DNA from 2 places in the Ruminococcus sporogenes genome. Region 2 is predicted to be linked to the other one. Evidence: predicted binding sites of a transcription regulator. Region 2 holds the regulator's gene; the other holds the start of a gene.
The links. Region 2 encodes HrcA, which represses chaperone genes, less so after heat shock. Its sites were predicted from a motif close to TGTTAGCACTCNNNNNNNNNGAGTGCTAACA; they were not measured.

Region 1: ACYQ0N_RS11785 (co-chaperone GroES) is a predicted target of HrcA. The motif match lies at 2,470-2,500, and genes of this name have one in related genera.

Annotation. Positions count from the first base shown of each region.
Region 1 covers NZ_BAAHOA010000003.1:323,868-332,109, reverse strand. Annotated here, with positions in the region: gene ACYQ0N_RS11795 (MFS transporter) at 1-408, shown strand, start outside; gene groL (chaperonin GroEL) at 486-2,114, opposite strand; gene ACYQ0N_RS11785 (co-chaperone GroES) at 2,154-2,438, opposite strand; gene ACYQ0N_RS11780 (response regulator transcription factor) at 2,760-3,464, shown strand; gene ACYQ0N_RS11775 (sensor histidine kinase) at 3,533-4,909, shown strand; gene ACYQ0N_RS11770 (S1C family serine protease) at 4,928-6,265, shown strand; gene ACYQ0N_RS11765 (glycoside hydrolase family 43 protein) at 6,284-7,759, shown strand; gene ACYQ0N_RS11760 (tRNA1(Val) (adenine(37)-N6)-methyltransferase) at 7,873-8,242, shown strand, end outside.
Region 2 covers NZ_BAAHOA010000001.1:261,849-270,090, reverse strand. Annotated here, with positions in the region: gene ACYQ0N_RS01430 (manganese efflux pump) at 1-602, opposite strand, end outside; gene ACYQ0N_RS01425 (biotin--[acetyl-CoA-carboxylase] ligase) at 730-1,704, shown strand; gene hrcA (heat-inducible transcriptional repressor HrcA) at 1,875-2,915, shown strand; gene grpE (nucleotide exchange factor GrpE) at 2,908-3,465, shown strand; gene dnaK (molecular chaperone DnaK) at 3,496-5,331, shown strand; gene dnaJ (molecular chaperone DnaJ) at 5,512-6,684, shown strand; gene htpG (molecular chaperone HtpG) at 6,780-8,242, opposite strand, start outside.

The DNA of each region.
Region 1 (8,242 bases), on a different contig from region 2:
GGGCGATTGATTTTTGCAGTTTTGGTGAATAAGCTCGGTCCGAAAAAGAGCCTTTTTATATTTTCGGTATTTTATTCCGTCCTGTATATTGTCGGTGTCGCAGCGGGAAAAAGCGGGATGTATATACTTTGTGCGGCCGGACTGGGAAATTCTGTTCTTTGGCCGACCTTTATCTATCTTATTCAGCTTTATTATCCTCCGGAATCCAGAGGAAAAGCCGTGGGGCTTGTAACAGGGCTTTCCACATTTTTTGATATCGGCTTCAACGCTCTGTTTGGTGCGTTGACTGAAAGGATAGGCTTTGCGGTAAGCATTTATATACTTCCCGCGGCGTCGGTTTTATTCCTTGTTCCTTTTTCTATTCTGGTTTTCGGCGTGAAAAAAAGCAGGGAGATAGAAAATCTATAAGAAAAATCCCCGTAAGCTTATTTAAGCAACGGGGATTAATTTTTATATATTTATTGAATTTTATAAGAATGTGTTTATTAATAACCCATTCCCATTCCGCCCTGAGGCATTGCGGGAGCAGGCTCCGGAGCAGGAATATCGGCTACCAGGCTTTCAGTTGTCAGTACCATTGCTGCAACGGAAGCCGCGTTCTGGAGTGCGGAACGTGTAACCTTTGTAGGATCAACGATTCCCGCCTGAATCATATCCACATAGGTTTCATTATAAGCGTCGAAACCGTAGCCTACTTTACCTGAGCGCTTAATTGTATCAATTATAACGCTGCCCTCAAGACCTGCGTTAAGAGCGATCTGGCGAACCGGTTCTTCAAGAGCTCTGAGTATGATCTGCGCGCCGGTTTTTTCGTCGCCGTCAAGGGAAGGAAGCATTTCTTCAACAGCAGGAATCGCATTGATGAGAGAAGTGCCGCCGCCTGCAACGATACCTTCTTCAACGGCAGCCTTTGTAGCTGCAAGAGCGTCCTCTATTCTAAGCTTCTTTTCCTTCATTTCAATTTCAGTAGCGGCGCCGACCTTTATAACGGCAACGCCTCCTGCAAGCTTGGCAAGTCTTTCCTGAAGCTTTTCCTTGTCAAAGTCAGACGTTGTTGTTTCAATCTGAGATTTGATCTGTGAAACTCTGCTCTTGATCGCGTCAGCGTCGCCCATACCGTCTACAATGATAGTATTTTCCTTCTGGATAACTACCTGTCTTGCGCGGCCAAGCTGTTCAACTGTAGTTTCCTTAAGCTCAAGGCCGAGCTCTTCAGAAATAACCTCGCCGCCTGTCAGGATGGCAATATCCTTAAGCATTTCCTTACGTCTGTCGCCGAAACCTGGAGCTTTAACGGCAGCGCACTTGAAAGTGCCCCTAAGATTATTGAGTATAAGCGTTGTGAGCGCTTCGCCCTCGATATCCTCTGCAATGATAACAAGCTTCTTGCCCGACTGAACAAGCTGTTCAAGAAGAGGAAGGATTTCCTGAATCGAGGAGATCTTCTTATCTGTAATAAGAACATATGGATCGTCGTAAACAGCTTCCATTTTTTCGGTATCCGTTACCATGTATGGTGAAATATAGCCTCTGTCAAACTGCATTCCTTCTACAACCTCGCTGTAAGTTTCAGCAGTTTTGCTTTCTTCAATTGTTATAACGCCTTCCGCCGTAACCTTTTCCATTGCGTCGGCAATCAGCTTTCCGACTGTTTCGTCTGCTGAAGAAACGGTTGCGACTCTGGCGATGTCGTCGCTACCCTCAACCTTTTTAGAATTTGCGATAACAGTTCCGACTGCCGTTTCAACAGCCTTTGCCATACCCTTTTTAACTATCATCGGGTTTGCGCCGGCCGCGATATTCTTCATACCCTCGCGAATCATTGCCTGTGCGAGAAGAGTAGCTGTGGTCGTACCGTCTCCTGCCGCGTCGTTAGTCTTAGTTGCAACTTCCTTGAGCATCTGAGCGCCCATATTTTCGAACGCGTCCTCAAGCTCGATTTCCTTAGCTATTGTTACGCCGTCGTTAGTAATCAGCGGAGCGCCGAATTTTTTATCGAGAACAACGTTTCTTCCCTTAGGACCAAGCGTTATTTTAACAGTATCGGCAAGCTTGTCAATGCCTGTCTGAAGGGATTTTCTTGCTTCTTCTCCGTATTTAATATCCTTTGCCATAAATATCAGACTCCTTTTTTATAATATGATTTATTCCGATTATTCAACTATTGCCAAAACTTCAGACTGACGGAGGATTGTATATTCAACATCGTCAACCTTGACTTCTGTTCCGGCATATTTGCTGAGCAGAACCTTGTCGCCTACTTTAAGATACATATCTATCTTTTCGCCGTCAACCATTCCGCCGGGACCAACGGCGACAACTTCTGCGATCTGCGGCTTTTCCTTTGAAGCCGAAGCAAGAATAAGACCGCTTTTTGTGGTTTCTTCCGCTTCTGTCATTTTAATGACAATTCTGTCTGCCAATGGCTTGATATTCATATTTATTCCTCCTGAAAAAAATTATTGATTTGGTTAGCACTCAAACTCCTTGAGTGCTAATTACTATTTTACCAACTTTTTATGAAAAATCAAGTATGTTTTGAATATAATTACAATTTTTGTATCTATGCACAAATATATGTCAGATTTAAAATCTAAACTGTGCAAAATTAATATTGGCGAAACAAATTTTTCTGAAAAAATTTCTTAAGGGTATTTACAAACTGTCGAATATTTGATATTATTAAATGTATATAGAATAAATTTTATTTTTTTTATTTTTCTGAGCGTTTTTTAGCTTAGATATGGGGGAGGTATGTTATGCCGCTTGAAAAGGTTTTAATAGTTGATGATGATAAGAACATATGCGATTTATTGAGAGTTTATCTTGAAAAGGAAGGCTACAGCACTATAATCTCAAACGAAGGCAACGAGGCGATGGTAAAATTCAATTCGCTAAATCCGGATATTGTTCTGCTTGATATAATGCTGCCGGGCATGGACGGATGGCAGATATGCAAGGAGATAAGAAAAGCGTCCGATACGCCTATAATTATGCTGACCGCAAAAAGTGAAATCTTCGATAAGGTTCTGGGGCTTGAGCTGGGCGCCGACGATTATATAGTCAAGCCGTTTGATACAAAAGAGGTTCTCGCAAGGATCAAGGCTGTTGCCAGACGTTCCGGGAAGCTTCCTAAGCCTGTTGAGATGCAGGAGGTTCATTATGATAAGCTTTCGATTAATCTGACGAGGTATGTGCTTAAGGCGGGCGGAAAGGTAATTGACGCTCCGCCTAAGGAAATCGAGCTTTTATTTTATCTTGCTTCCAATCCTAACAGAGTTTTTACAAGAGATCAGCTTCTTGACGAAATCTGGGGATTTGATTATTACGGAGATTCCAGAACTATTGACGTTCATATCAAGCGCTTGAGAGGAAAGCTTTGCGGAATTTCCAAGCAATGGGATCTTACGACTGTATGGGGAGTCGGATATAAATTTGAATTAAACGAAATTAAGGAATCGTAATGCTGAAAATTGATCGTTGCATGATTTACATTTTAATTGCCGGCTAATGCCGGCTGAACGGAGATAATATGACCAAAAATCTTCTTCGGCATTATTTTTTCATAATCGGCATAATATTTTTCTGTGTTCTTTTTACGGGTCTTGTTTTAATTTTTCAGAGCTATTTGTCGTTAAAGGACACCGTTTTGCACAATTCGGAAAATTCGGTGAAGCTTATACTTGATGATTTTGAAAATGAAGTAAACAAAAATAATGAATTAAACGGCAGTATGCTTGAAATTTATAGCAAGAATCTAAATATGGATATATATATTTATGATAAACATGGAGATTTAATTATTTCTAATTCTTGCAATAAAGAATATTATCAGCATTCTGACTGGAAATTCGGCGACGCTATCCAATACGATATAAACCCTGTTACAAATGTTTCATATATGGAAAAATTTGAGGTGGAATTTGAACCATTTGAGGTTTATGTAGCCTGCGTAATGCCATACGGTATAATATCAGAGCATACTGACAAAACTGTAAATATTCTATTGCTGTTATTATTGGTTCTTACGGCGGTATTTTCTGTTACTCTTTGTATTTATAATTACCATAAGTATAAATATGTGCTTCAGATAGAAAAGAACTGCGGCTCCGGTTATGTGGGAGAATATGCGGAAATAGCGCTTCCCAAAAAGGTGCTGCCGCAGTATGAGCCGCTTCTTAAGGCAATCAGGGCTCTTCAGGAAAGACTTAATTACAGCGATAAGCATATGGTTGAATTTGTTTCGAATATATCTCATGAGCTTAAAACGCCGCTTACTGTTATCAAGGGCTTTCTCGGAGCAGTGCTCGACGGAACGATAGACGCGGAACACAGATATAAATATCTTGTTAAGGTGCTTAATGAAACCAACAGAATGCAGCAGATTATTAAAAATATGCTGAATACGTCTAATATAGAAGCGGGAAAAATCACGCTTAAAATTGAACAATTCAACATAATAGAGGTTTTAGCGGAAATAATATTTATGTTTGAAAAAAGAATTGAAGAAAAGCATATTAATATTATAAGCATAAGCTATCCTGAAATACTGGTCAGCGGAGACAGGATACTTTTGCACCAGGTATTCTATAATTTATTTGAAAACGCCGTAAAATTTGTCGATTATAATGGTATGATTACCATCGCTATAGATTATTGCGACGGAAATATTCATTTTTTTATAAACAACAGCGGCAGCGGAATACCGAAAAAGGATCTCGCACATGTTTTTGACCGTTTTTTTAAATCAGATTATTCGAGAAGCGATAATCCCGACGGAGTAGGTTTAGGATTATCTATAGTAAGAAAATTTGTCAATCAGCATCACGGCAATATAACGATAAGCAGCGAAGAGGGAAGATTCACGGAATTTATGCTGACATTTCCGAGAGACTTTATCGCTGAATAAGGAGGTTTCTGTACCGATATGGATGAAAAGGAAGATTTATTCAGCAGTGAAAGCGGTGAAAAGGAAAGAGAGGAGATATCAGAGATTAAATATTCGGACAATTTTCAGAATGCCGAGATAACCGGAAATGAAAACGCCGGAAAACAGAAACGGTCAAACGTATTAATAGTTGTCCTGCTTTTACTTATTTTTGCGGTTATTTCTGCTCTGACAGTTTATTGTATTTATTCAGATGTCCGTCAGGGCAGCATAATCTATAACAAGGCTTATAATAATATTAATACCGATATCGAGCTTGAGACTCAGAATAAGCCCGAAGCCTCAAAGGACTCTGATTACCGTGATGAAAACGGAAAATATACTACCGAGGGGCTTGCGGAATTTATAAGGCCTCAGATAGTGGAGATTTATACTTACAGCAGCTCTAATCCTGATATTATGATAGGAAGCGGTTCAGGAATTATAATAACTCAAGACGGTTATATCGTTACAAATACTCATGTGCTTGAAGGCTCTCAGTATTCATTGCTTGATGAATCGGAGCTTGAGAAGCCGGACAGTTTTATTGTAAACACATATAATGATAAGCAGTTTGAAGCGGAAATAGTCGGCCGCGACGCTAAAACAGATATAGCGGTAATTAAGATAAAGGCTGATAATCTGCCTGCCGCCGAACTTGGCGATTCCGATGAAACGGTGCTTGGAGAGAGAGTTGCGGCAATCGGAAACCCTGCCGGGCTGACAGGTTCAATTACCGACGGTATAGTTTCCGGTCTTAACAGGAAAATCAAAGCGGATTCAACCGGATTTGAAATGGACTGTATACAGACTAACGCCGCAATAAGCCCAGGAAATTCCGGAGGCGCCTTGGTTAATATGTACGGTCAGGTCATAGGCATAACTTCTTCTAAATATGTAAGCTCAAGCTATGAAGGTCTCGGCTTTGCAATAACTATTAACGAGGCCAAGCCTGTTATAGAAGAGCTTATTTCTCAGGGTTATGTAAGCGGCAGAATAAAAATAGGAATAACATTCTATTCGATGGATAATGAATATACGCTTTCGGTTTTTAAGGAAAAATACGGCAGAAAGCTTCCTGAAAAGCTAAACGGATTGTGGGTGACCGATATCAGCGAGGATTGCGACGTGTCCAATACGGAGCTAAAGACAGATGATTTTATTCTATCAATTAACGGCGTAGAGGTTCATAATTACGACGAGCTAAGTCTTATCCTTGAAGGCAAGAAAGCCGGAGATGTTTTAAAAGCAAAATGCGCCAGAATAGACGATGAGCTCAAAATCACATATTTTGACATAGAATTCAAGATAATGGAAGATACTTCAGGAAATTATTAAATTGTACGGGGGACGTTTATGAGATATAAAAATCCGGTATTAAAGGGATTTTGTCCTGATCCCAGCGTATGCTATGCAAACGGAAGGTATTATATGGTATGCAGCAGCTTTCAGTATTTTCCGGGAGTGCCTCTTTTCGAAAGCAGCGATCTTGTGAACTGGAATCAGATCGGACATGTGCTTACCCGCAAAGATCAGGTTATGCTGGATAAAATAAACAGCAGCGGAGGCGTTTTCGCTCCGACTATAAGATTTGACGGCAAAAGATTCTATATGGTAACTACAAACGATACTACCCGCCAGAATTTTTATGTATATACGGAAGATATTTACGGAGAATGGTCCGATCCTGTTTTCGTCGATCAGGGAGGTATTGATCCGTCCTTGTATTTTGAGGACGGCAGGACGTATTTTATGAGCAACGGGACAGACAGTCTTGGCAGAAGCGGAGTTATTCAGTGCGAGATAAATATAACTGACGGAAAAAAGCTTACTGAAAGCAAATGCATTTGGCAAGGCTCCGGCGGAAGGTATCTTGAAAGTCCGCATATGTATAAAATAAACGACTATTATTATCTTATGGCGGCCGAGGGCGGAACTGAATACGGTCACATGATTACCTATGCGAGGGGACGGTCGGTCTGGGGAGATTTTGAAAATTATCCTCATAATCCTGTACTTACAAACAGAAATAAGGCTCCTTTTATAATTCAGGGAATTGGTCACGGAGATCTTGTTCAGGATAAACACGGAGATTGGCATATACTTAGTCTTGGTTTCAGACAATCAGGTATGTGGATGCCGTATCATCATCTGGGCAGGGAAGTATTTCTTACGCCGGTATGCTTTGACGGGCAGGGATGGTTTTCCGCCGGAGCGGACGGGACAACCGACGAAGGCTATGAGATATACGGTGAATTTGAGCAAAATGAAAAGAATCTTTATACCTTTGAAAATACGCAATGGAATATTGACTGGTGTTACCTGAGACATCCGAAGGACAGCAGCTATGAGCTTTATGATGATAAAGCTGTTTTGCACGGCTCTGATATCACATTGAGCGATATAGATTCTCCTACATTTATAGGACTTCGTCAGCGCGATTTCTGCGGAGAGATTTGCTGCAAAGTCAGAATTGATTCCGGTGAAGCGGGTATCGCCTTATATATGAACGAATTGGAGCATTACGATATTGCGTTAAGAAAAATCGGAGAAGATATTGAAATACTGCTCAGATTGAATATAGGCGGAATAAAGCATATACAGGAAACGGTTAGTCTGAATCAGACTGAAGCGGAGCTTATTATTCGAATGGATAATATGAATTACAGCTTTTTTGTCAAATACGATGGCGCTGATCGCTTTCTTGGAAGCGCTCAGACCAAATATTTATCCAGCGAGGTTTCCGGCGGATTTACCGGTGTCATAATCGGATTGTATGCGGCAGGCGGCAATACGGCTGTGTTTACGGATTTCAGGTGTGAATATAAATAACGAAAAGGACGCGTTTTCAGCGTCCTTTTTACGGGATTTTACATTAAATGTTGAAATCTGATCCGTTTTATGTTATATTAATAAAAGTATTTTTATAAAGGATTGTTTATTAGATGAAATTTGAAAAGCTGTCGGAAAAGCTAAGTATTTGTGTAAGCGAAGAGCATGGATTCGGTACGGACGCATTTCTTCTGACTCATTTTTGCGAATATAAAGCTAACGATACTGCCTGCGATCTTGGAACCGGGTGCGGCATAATTCCAATGATAATGCAGAGAGTAAAACCTCCTAAGGTAATCTTTGCGCTGGACATTCAGAAAAAAGCCGTTGAACAGTTAAAAATGAGCATTGAAAAAAGCGGCGTGGAAACAATAGTACCTGTTAACGCTGATTTAAAGGAGCTTTGGGAAGGAGCGCCTCTGGGAAAATGCAGCCTTGTGACATGTAATCCGCCGTATAAAGCGGCGGATTCAGGTATCGAAA
Region 2 (8,242 bases):
AGTATAGCGCCGGAAAGCCACGAAAGACGCGGCTTTTTGCAGGCCGCCTTCTGACCGAAAAAACTGCCTGCCACAATAGAAGCCAATCCCACAGCAAGGCTTATCAGGGCTATTCTTATTATATTGGCGCCGCCAAGTCCGGCTCCGAAGCCGCTTGCAAGGGAGTCTGCCGAAAGGGCTAAAGCCAGTGTTACCGCCTCCTTAGCGGACAGCGTTTTGGAACTGTCGCAGTCCGCTTTAGTTTCGTCGAGATAAACGCAAATTACAAAGTCTATATTGAAAAAACTAAATTTCAGCCCTCCCTCCCCCTGACGCTTGCGAAGGGCGTTTTTAAGCATATTCTGAAAAAGCGAAACGGTCCCCATAACGGTAAGCAGCCCCGCGCCCGCCGCACTGCAAAGCCTATCGGGTATCATTCCTCCGAGAAGAGAGGAAAGTATTATTGAAGCAGTTAGAATAAGCGAGCATATAAAGCTTATAATAAACGCGGAATACGCCGGAATCCTGATCCTTCCGGCTCCGTAAGAAAAGGCCGCTATCAGCGCGTCTACCGAAACGGCTGATACAAGCATCAGATCCTGTATTAAACTATGTACGTCCATTGCCGCTCCTTTCATTTTATGACATACTTGTTATTCTTATTTTTTTGTGCTATATTAATGTATGCGGAAAAAACAAATCGGTGCGCATTACTTAAAGCGCGCAAAAACAAGAAACGGAGATTTTTATATGACAACTAAGAATAACGTACTTTTAGCTCTGCTCGACTGTAAAGATCACCTTTCAGGAGGAGAGCTTGCTGAAAAGCTCGGAGTTTCGAGAAACGCGGTATGGAAATCAGTCAAGGCTCTTCAGGCGGAAGGATTTGATATAAAGGCAGTCCCAAACAGAGGATATTTTCTGAATTCAAGCGTTTCCGTATTAAATGAAACCGTTATAAGAAAATATCTTCCTAAAGGAGATAACCGAAAAATTTTTATTTTCGATTCAATAGATTCAACCAATAATTATGCAAAATACCTCGCCGCCTCCGGCGCGGAGAACGGCGCTCTCGTAACAGCAGAAACTCAAACTGCCGGAAAGGGAAGAATGGGAAGAAGCTTCTACTCGCCGTCAGGCGGAAGTATTTATATGAGCGTAGTGCTGCGTCCGCAAACAGACATGGAATCAAGCCAGCTTATAACCTCATGCATTGCCGTAGCAACGGCAGAAGCGATTGACCGCGTTTGCTCTACGGACGTTAAGATAAAATGGGTAAACGATCTTTTTCTCGGAGAAAAAAAAATATGCGGCATTTTGACGGAAGCGTCGCTCAATTTTGAAAACGGCAGACTTGATTATGCGGTTGCAGGAATCGGTATAAATTTAAAAAGCGTCAAAAATTCGTTTTCGCAGCAGCTTTCAGAAATAGCCACTTCAATCGAGGACGAAACCGGAAATATCCCCGACAGATGCCGTCTTATAGCAGAAATACTTAAAAATATTGATTTATATATGTCCAATATGGAAAAACGTAATTTTCTTAATGAATACCGCAGACGCTCGTTTATTTTAGGAAAACGGATTGCAGTGTCAAAATTCAATTCAGAACGCATGGCGACTGCAATAGGAATAAGCGACAATGCCGGTCTGATTGTAAGATATGACAACGGCAATGAGGAAACCCTTCATTCTGGAGAAGCAAGAATTATAAGGCAAAGGTAAAAATGCTCATAAAACATACTTGTTTTAAGCCGCGTTTTGTTTAACTATACAAAAATGAATAATTCTCTTGACTTTCGTCTATAATAGTGATAAATTATATTTAGCACTCATAGACGTTGAGTGCTAACACTCATAAATAACATCTGCCAGCAGTAAAGGAGGAAGGAGTAGTGGATGACAGAAAGCTTAAAATATTAGCCGCTGTCATTGACGAGTATGTTATGACGGGAGAACCGGTAGGTTCAAAAGCGATAGCATCACTTCCGGATATTACAGTTTCTGCTGCAACAGTAAGAAACGATATGGCAGTGTTGGAACAGATGGGATATCTTGAACAGCCGCATACGTCGGCAGGCCGTATCCCAACGTTCAGCGGCTACAGGCTTTATATCGACAAAATAATGAAATGCAATTCGCTCCCGGAGGACGAAAAAAGGCGTCTGGACTGCATGCTTGAGGAAAAGGGCGCTTTGACCGAGGAACTGATAATCGAAAGCGCTACGACTGCTCTTGCAGAGCTTACAAAATGCGCGGCGGTCGCCGCAAATTCCGCTCCTAAGTTTTCAGTGATTTCTAAGGTGGAAATAATACCCACCGGAAAAAGACTATATGTCATTTTATTGATAACCTCCAACGGAAGCATTAAAAACAAGGCATGCAGGCTTGAATTTGATCTTACAAATGAACAGCTTGAGTTTCTGACGAATTACATTGAAGAAAATCTTATGGGGGTTTCAGTTTCAGAGCTTTCTGACGAAATGCTTGCAAAGCTTGTCGAAGCGCTCGGAACCTACATGCTGACGCTGTCCCCTCTGGTTGAGGGAATATACGAGCTTTCAAAAGATCTTCTCCATAAGGAACTGACGGTTAGCGGAACAAAAAACCTTCTTTCCTGCGACGAGCTTAACACAATGGAAATTGTAAAGTTTATGGACCATCATGAGGAACTTGAAAGTTTGCTTAATGAATCATTCAACGGAATACACGTTATGTTCAGCCAGGAAAGTGACGGATTTGTAATAGGCAATTCAAGCATGATAGTGTCCAATTATCAGAAGGGCGACAAAACAGCCGGAGCTCTCGGCGTTATAGGTCCAATGAGACTTGATTACGCAAAGATAATACCTTATATAGAATATTTTACACAGAAAATTTCCGATCTTATTTCAGAGGATACGGAAACCGACGGAAAGGAAGACGAAGATGAGTGAAGAAAAGCATAAGGATAAAAATAAAAAGGAACCGGCTAAGGATATGGAAATAGATATACCGGTCGGCTCCGGAGACGCCGAAAAAATGAAACAGGAAATAGAAGAGCTTAAGGAAAAAATCGAGGAAAATGAAAAAAAGCTCGGCGAATGCGACGACAAATATCTACGTCTTTGCGCTGAATACGACAACTACAGAAAGCGCACGTCAAAGGAAAAGCTTGAGATATTCAGCGATTCGACAATAAAATGCGTGGCGGAATTTCTGCCGGTGCTTGACAGCTTTGAAAGAGCCATTGAAGCCGAATGTACGGACGAATCCTTTAAAAACGGCATGAAAATGATCTATAATCAGTTTATAGAATCTCTTGATAAAATAGGAGTTAAGGAAATGGAGGCGCTTGGGAATGAATTCAATCCTAATCTTCACAACGCTATCAAACAGACAGAGGACGAAAACTTCGGCGACAACATAGTATGCGAGGTTTTCCAAAAGGGCTACATGCTTAACGACAAGGTTATCCGTCATGCGGTTGTGGCGGTTGCAAACTGATTAAAGGGTATACAGAAAGGAAGATTTATTATGGGAAAAATTATAGGTATTGACTTAGGCACTACAAATTCATGCGTAGCTGTAATGGAAGGCGGAAACGCCGTTGTAATCCCTAATTCCGAAGGTGCAAGAACTACTCCGTCGGTAGTAGCGTTCTCAAAAACAGGTGAAAGACTTATAGGTCAGGTAGCAAAGCGTCAGGCTGTAACAAACCCGGAAAAAACAGTCATCTCAATCAAACGCCATATGGGTTCTGACCATAAGGTTGATATTGACGGCAAATCATACACGCCTCAGGAAATTTCGGCTATGATACTTCAGAAGCTTAAATCTGACGCCGAGGCTTATCTTGGCGAAAAAGTAACGGAGGCCGTTATAACCGTTCCCGCATATTTTACGGACTCCCAGCGTCAGGCTACTAAAGACGCCGGTCAGATTGCCGGTCTTACCGTTAAGAGAATTATTAACGAGCCTACCGCAGCGGCTCTTTCCTATGGAATAGACAAGGAAGAGGATCAGAAGATAATGGTTTACGACCTCGGCGGCGGTACATTCGACGTATCTATCATTGAAATGGGAGACGGCGTAACGGAAGTACTTGCAACTGCCGGAAACAACCACCTCGGCGGCGACGATTTCGACCAGAGAATTATAGATTGGATGACCTCAGAATTTAAGAAGGCTGAGGGAATAGATCTTTCAAACGATAAAATGGCTATGCAGAGATTGAAGGAAGCGGCAGAAAAGGCTAAAATAGAGCTTTCGTCTACTCCTACCTCACAGATTAATCTACCGTTTATTACAGCCGACGCAACAGGTCCAAAGCATCTTGACCTGACTTTGACGCAGGCTAAATTCAATGAGCTGACCGCTGATCTTGTTCAGGCTACAATGGGACCGGTAAAGCAGGCTCTCTCTGACAGCGGACTATCAGCCAGCGAGCTGCATAAGGTTCTTATGGTCGGCGGTTCTTCAAGAATTCCGGCTGTACAGGACGCTGTTAAGAATTATATGGGCAAGGAACCGTTTAAGGGAATAAATCCTGACGAATGCGTAGCTCTCGGCGCGGCTTATCAGGGCGGCGTTCTCGGAGGCGACGTTAAAGAGGGGCTTCTTCTTCTGGACGTTACACCGCTTACACTCGGAATCGAAACGGCAGGCGGCGTAAGTACTCCTATGATCAAGAGAAATACGACTATTCCTACAAAGCAGACTCAGGTTTTCTCAACCTATGCAGATAACCAGACCGCTGTTGACATTAACGTACTGCAGGGCGAACGTGAATTCGCAAAGGACAATAAGCTTTTAGGTACCTTCCGTCTTGACGGTATAGCTCCGGCTCCGAGGGGAATCCCGCAGATCGAGGTTACTTTTGATATTGACGCAAACGGTATCGTTCATGTTTCGGCTAAGGATAAGGGTACCGGAAAAGAGCAGAACATTACTATTACCTCTTCTACAAACATGTCTAAGGACGATATTGACAAGGCTGTCAGAGACGCCGAAATGTTCGCCGAGGAAGATAAAAAGAAGAGAGAAGAAGTAGATACGAAGAACAACGCTGAAAATTATGTATTCCAGTGCGAAAAGGCGCTTAAGGATTTCGGCGACAAGGTTACTTCCGAAGAAAAGGCGCCTATAGAAGCTAAGTGCGAAGCGCTTAAGGAAGCCCTGAAGGGCAGCGACACCGCCGATATAAAGGCAAAGACAGAGGAGCTCCAGAAGGCGTTCGGTGAACTTGCCGCAAAGGTTTATCAGAATGCAAGTCCTGAAGAACAGGCGGCTGCCCAGCAGGCGGCAGGCGCTGCGGCAGAAAACAATTCAGGCGACGACGGAGTAGTTGACGCTGATTATACAGAAGCATAAATTTATTGAAACAAATACTTTCAGGGCGGATAAAAAATGTCCGCCCGAAAGCTGTATATTGAGGACATTAACTAACGCCGGATTATGGCTGGTATTCCGGCAATACTGATACGGTTTCGGTCGTATCATGATAAGAATTTACCCATGGGCTTTTAAGAAGGCCGGAAAGGTGTGGTCAGAATGGCTGATGAAAGAGATTATTACGAGGTGCTGGGGTTAAAAAAGGGAGCATCAGACGATGAAATAAAAAAAGCCTTTAAAAAAATGGCAAGGCAATACCACCCCGACCTGCATCCGGACGATAAGGAATGCGAAGAAAAATTCAAGGAAATAAATAAAGCGTACGAAATACTATCCGATCCGGAAAAAAGACAGAAATACGATCAGTTCGGTCATGCCGGAGTTGATCCTAATTATGGAGGCGGAGGCTTTACAGGCGGATTCAACGGCGGCGGATTTGGAGATATGGGCGATATCTTTGAGGATATATTCGGCGGTATATTCGGCGGCGGCTCCGCGAGAAGATCAGGACGTTCAAGCGTAAACGCTCCAAGAAGAGGCGGAGATATAACCGCTAACATCAATATAAGCTTTATGGAGGCCTGCACCGGCAAAAAGCAGGATATAAAGATCAATCACATGGAACAATGCTCGGAATGCGGGGGCACCGGCGCAAAAAAAGGAACATCCCCTCAGACCTGTCCCGAATGTAACGGAAGCGGAACCGTCAACATAACACAGGCTACTCCGTTCGGCAGAATCACAAATACAAGAACTTGCACAAAATGCGGAGGTAAAGGAAAGATTATAGGCTCTCCGTGCTCAAGGTGCGGAGGAACGGCAAGAATCCGCGTGGAAAAGAATATCAGCGTTGAGATTCCCGCCGGTATTGACGACGGACAGATACTTCGCGTTGGAGGACAGGGCGACAGCGGCTTGAACGGCGGACCTTCCGGAGATCTTAACGTGGTTATTTCAGTAAGACCTCATCCGATTTTCGTAAGGGACGGATACGACGTACACTGTGAAATACCTATTACTTACACACAAGCGGTACTGGGCGATGAAATAACGGTGCCTACTATTGACGGAAAGGTTAAATACACTATTGCGGAGGGTACTCAAACCGGAACGGTTTTCCGTTTGAAAGGCAAAGGCGTCAAAAAGCTAAGACGTTCAGACAGAGGGGATCAATATGTAAAGGTCAATATCGAGGTTCCGAAAAACCTCAATAAAAAGCAGAAGGAAGCCCTTAAAAACTATGAAAAAACGATGAGTGAAAGCTCCACTGATAAACACTATACTAAAAGACAGTCGTTTTTCGATAAATTCAAAGAAATATTCAATCAGTAAAAAAGAAACCGCGGCATTAAAATGTCCGCGGTTTTTTTAATATAAGAAGGGACGCTGTTTTATAAAGCGTCCCTTCTTATATTATTCTGTTTAAATTATACCATAAGCTCACATACCAAATTAGAAAATTCAACAGGATCCTCAACCGGTAGTCCCTCAATCATAAGAGCCTGATTATAAAGCAGTCTGCAATATTTTTCCAGCCTATCATTGTCTTTTCCGTAAATGTTTTTAAGCGTTTCAAAAACCTGATGCTCAGGGTTTATTTCAAGAACCTTATCAGCTTTAACCTTCTGATCGTTAGGCATAGCGTTTAAAACCTTTTCCATTTCAACTGAAAGCTCGCCGTCGCTTGTCAGGCATACGGGATGAGTTTTCAGACGCTTAGAAAGCCGCACCGTCTTAACCTTGCCAACCAGCTTCTCCTCCATGAATTTGAAAAGCTCCTTTGCGTCCTCTTCCTTAGCCTTGATTTCTTCCTTTTCTTCAGGCGTATCAATATCCAGGTCGCCCGCTGAAACGGACTTGAATTCCTTTTCCTTAAAGTTCATAAGCATTTTGATTGCAAATTCGTCAACGTTATCTGTAAAATACAGAATTTCAAAGCCCTTGTCCTTTACAAGCTCTGTCTGAGGAAGCGAATCTATTCTTGCAACAGACTCTCCGCAAGCATAATATATATATTTCTGATCCTCCTTCATTCTGTCAACGTACTCATCAAGCGTCACCAGCTTCTTTTCGCCGGAAGAATAAAACATAATCAGATCCTTAACAGAATCCTTGTCCATGCCGTAATTATTATAAACTCCGAATTTAAGCTGTAAGCCGAACGCCTTATAAAATTCCTCATACTTTTCACGGTCATTCTTCAAAAGCTTTATAAGCTCGTTCTTAATAGTTCTTTCAAGACTCTTTGCTATAAGCTTGAGCTGTCTGTCGTGCTGGAGCATCTCTCTGGATATATTGAGAGACAGATCCTCCGAATCAACAAGTCCCTTTACAAAGCTGAAATGATCAGGCAGCAGATCGGCACATTTATCCATAATCAGCACTCCGCTTGAATAAAGCTGAAGTCCCTTTTCATAATCCTTTGAGTAATAATCGTAAGGCGCCTTGGAGGGTATATAAAGAAGCGCGTTATATGTCGCCGTTCCCTCTGTTTTAGTATGGATATGAAGAAGAGGATCTGTATAATCGAAAAATTTTTCTTTATAAAACGAATTATAATCCTCGTCCTTTAGCTCGCTTTTATTTTTGCGCCAAATAGGAACCATGCTGTTTAAAGTTTCAGTTTCGATATAATCCTCATATTCGTTTTCAGTACCCTCTTTCAGCCTGCTCTTTGACATATCCATCTTTATTGGAAATCTTATATAATCCGAATACTTTTTGACAAGCGACTGAATTCTGTATTGCTCCAGAAACTCGCTGTATTTCTCATCGTCCGTATCGTCTTTGAGCTTCAGCGTTATTTCTGTTCCGACTGTATCCTTATCGCATTCGCCTATCTGATAGCCGTCAGCGCCCTCAGAAATCCATTCGTAAGCCTTGTCGCCGC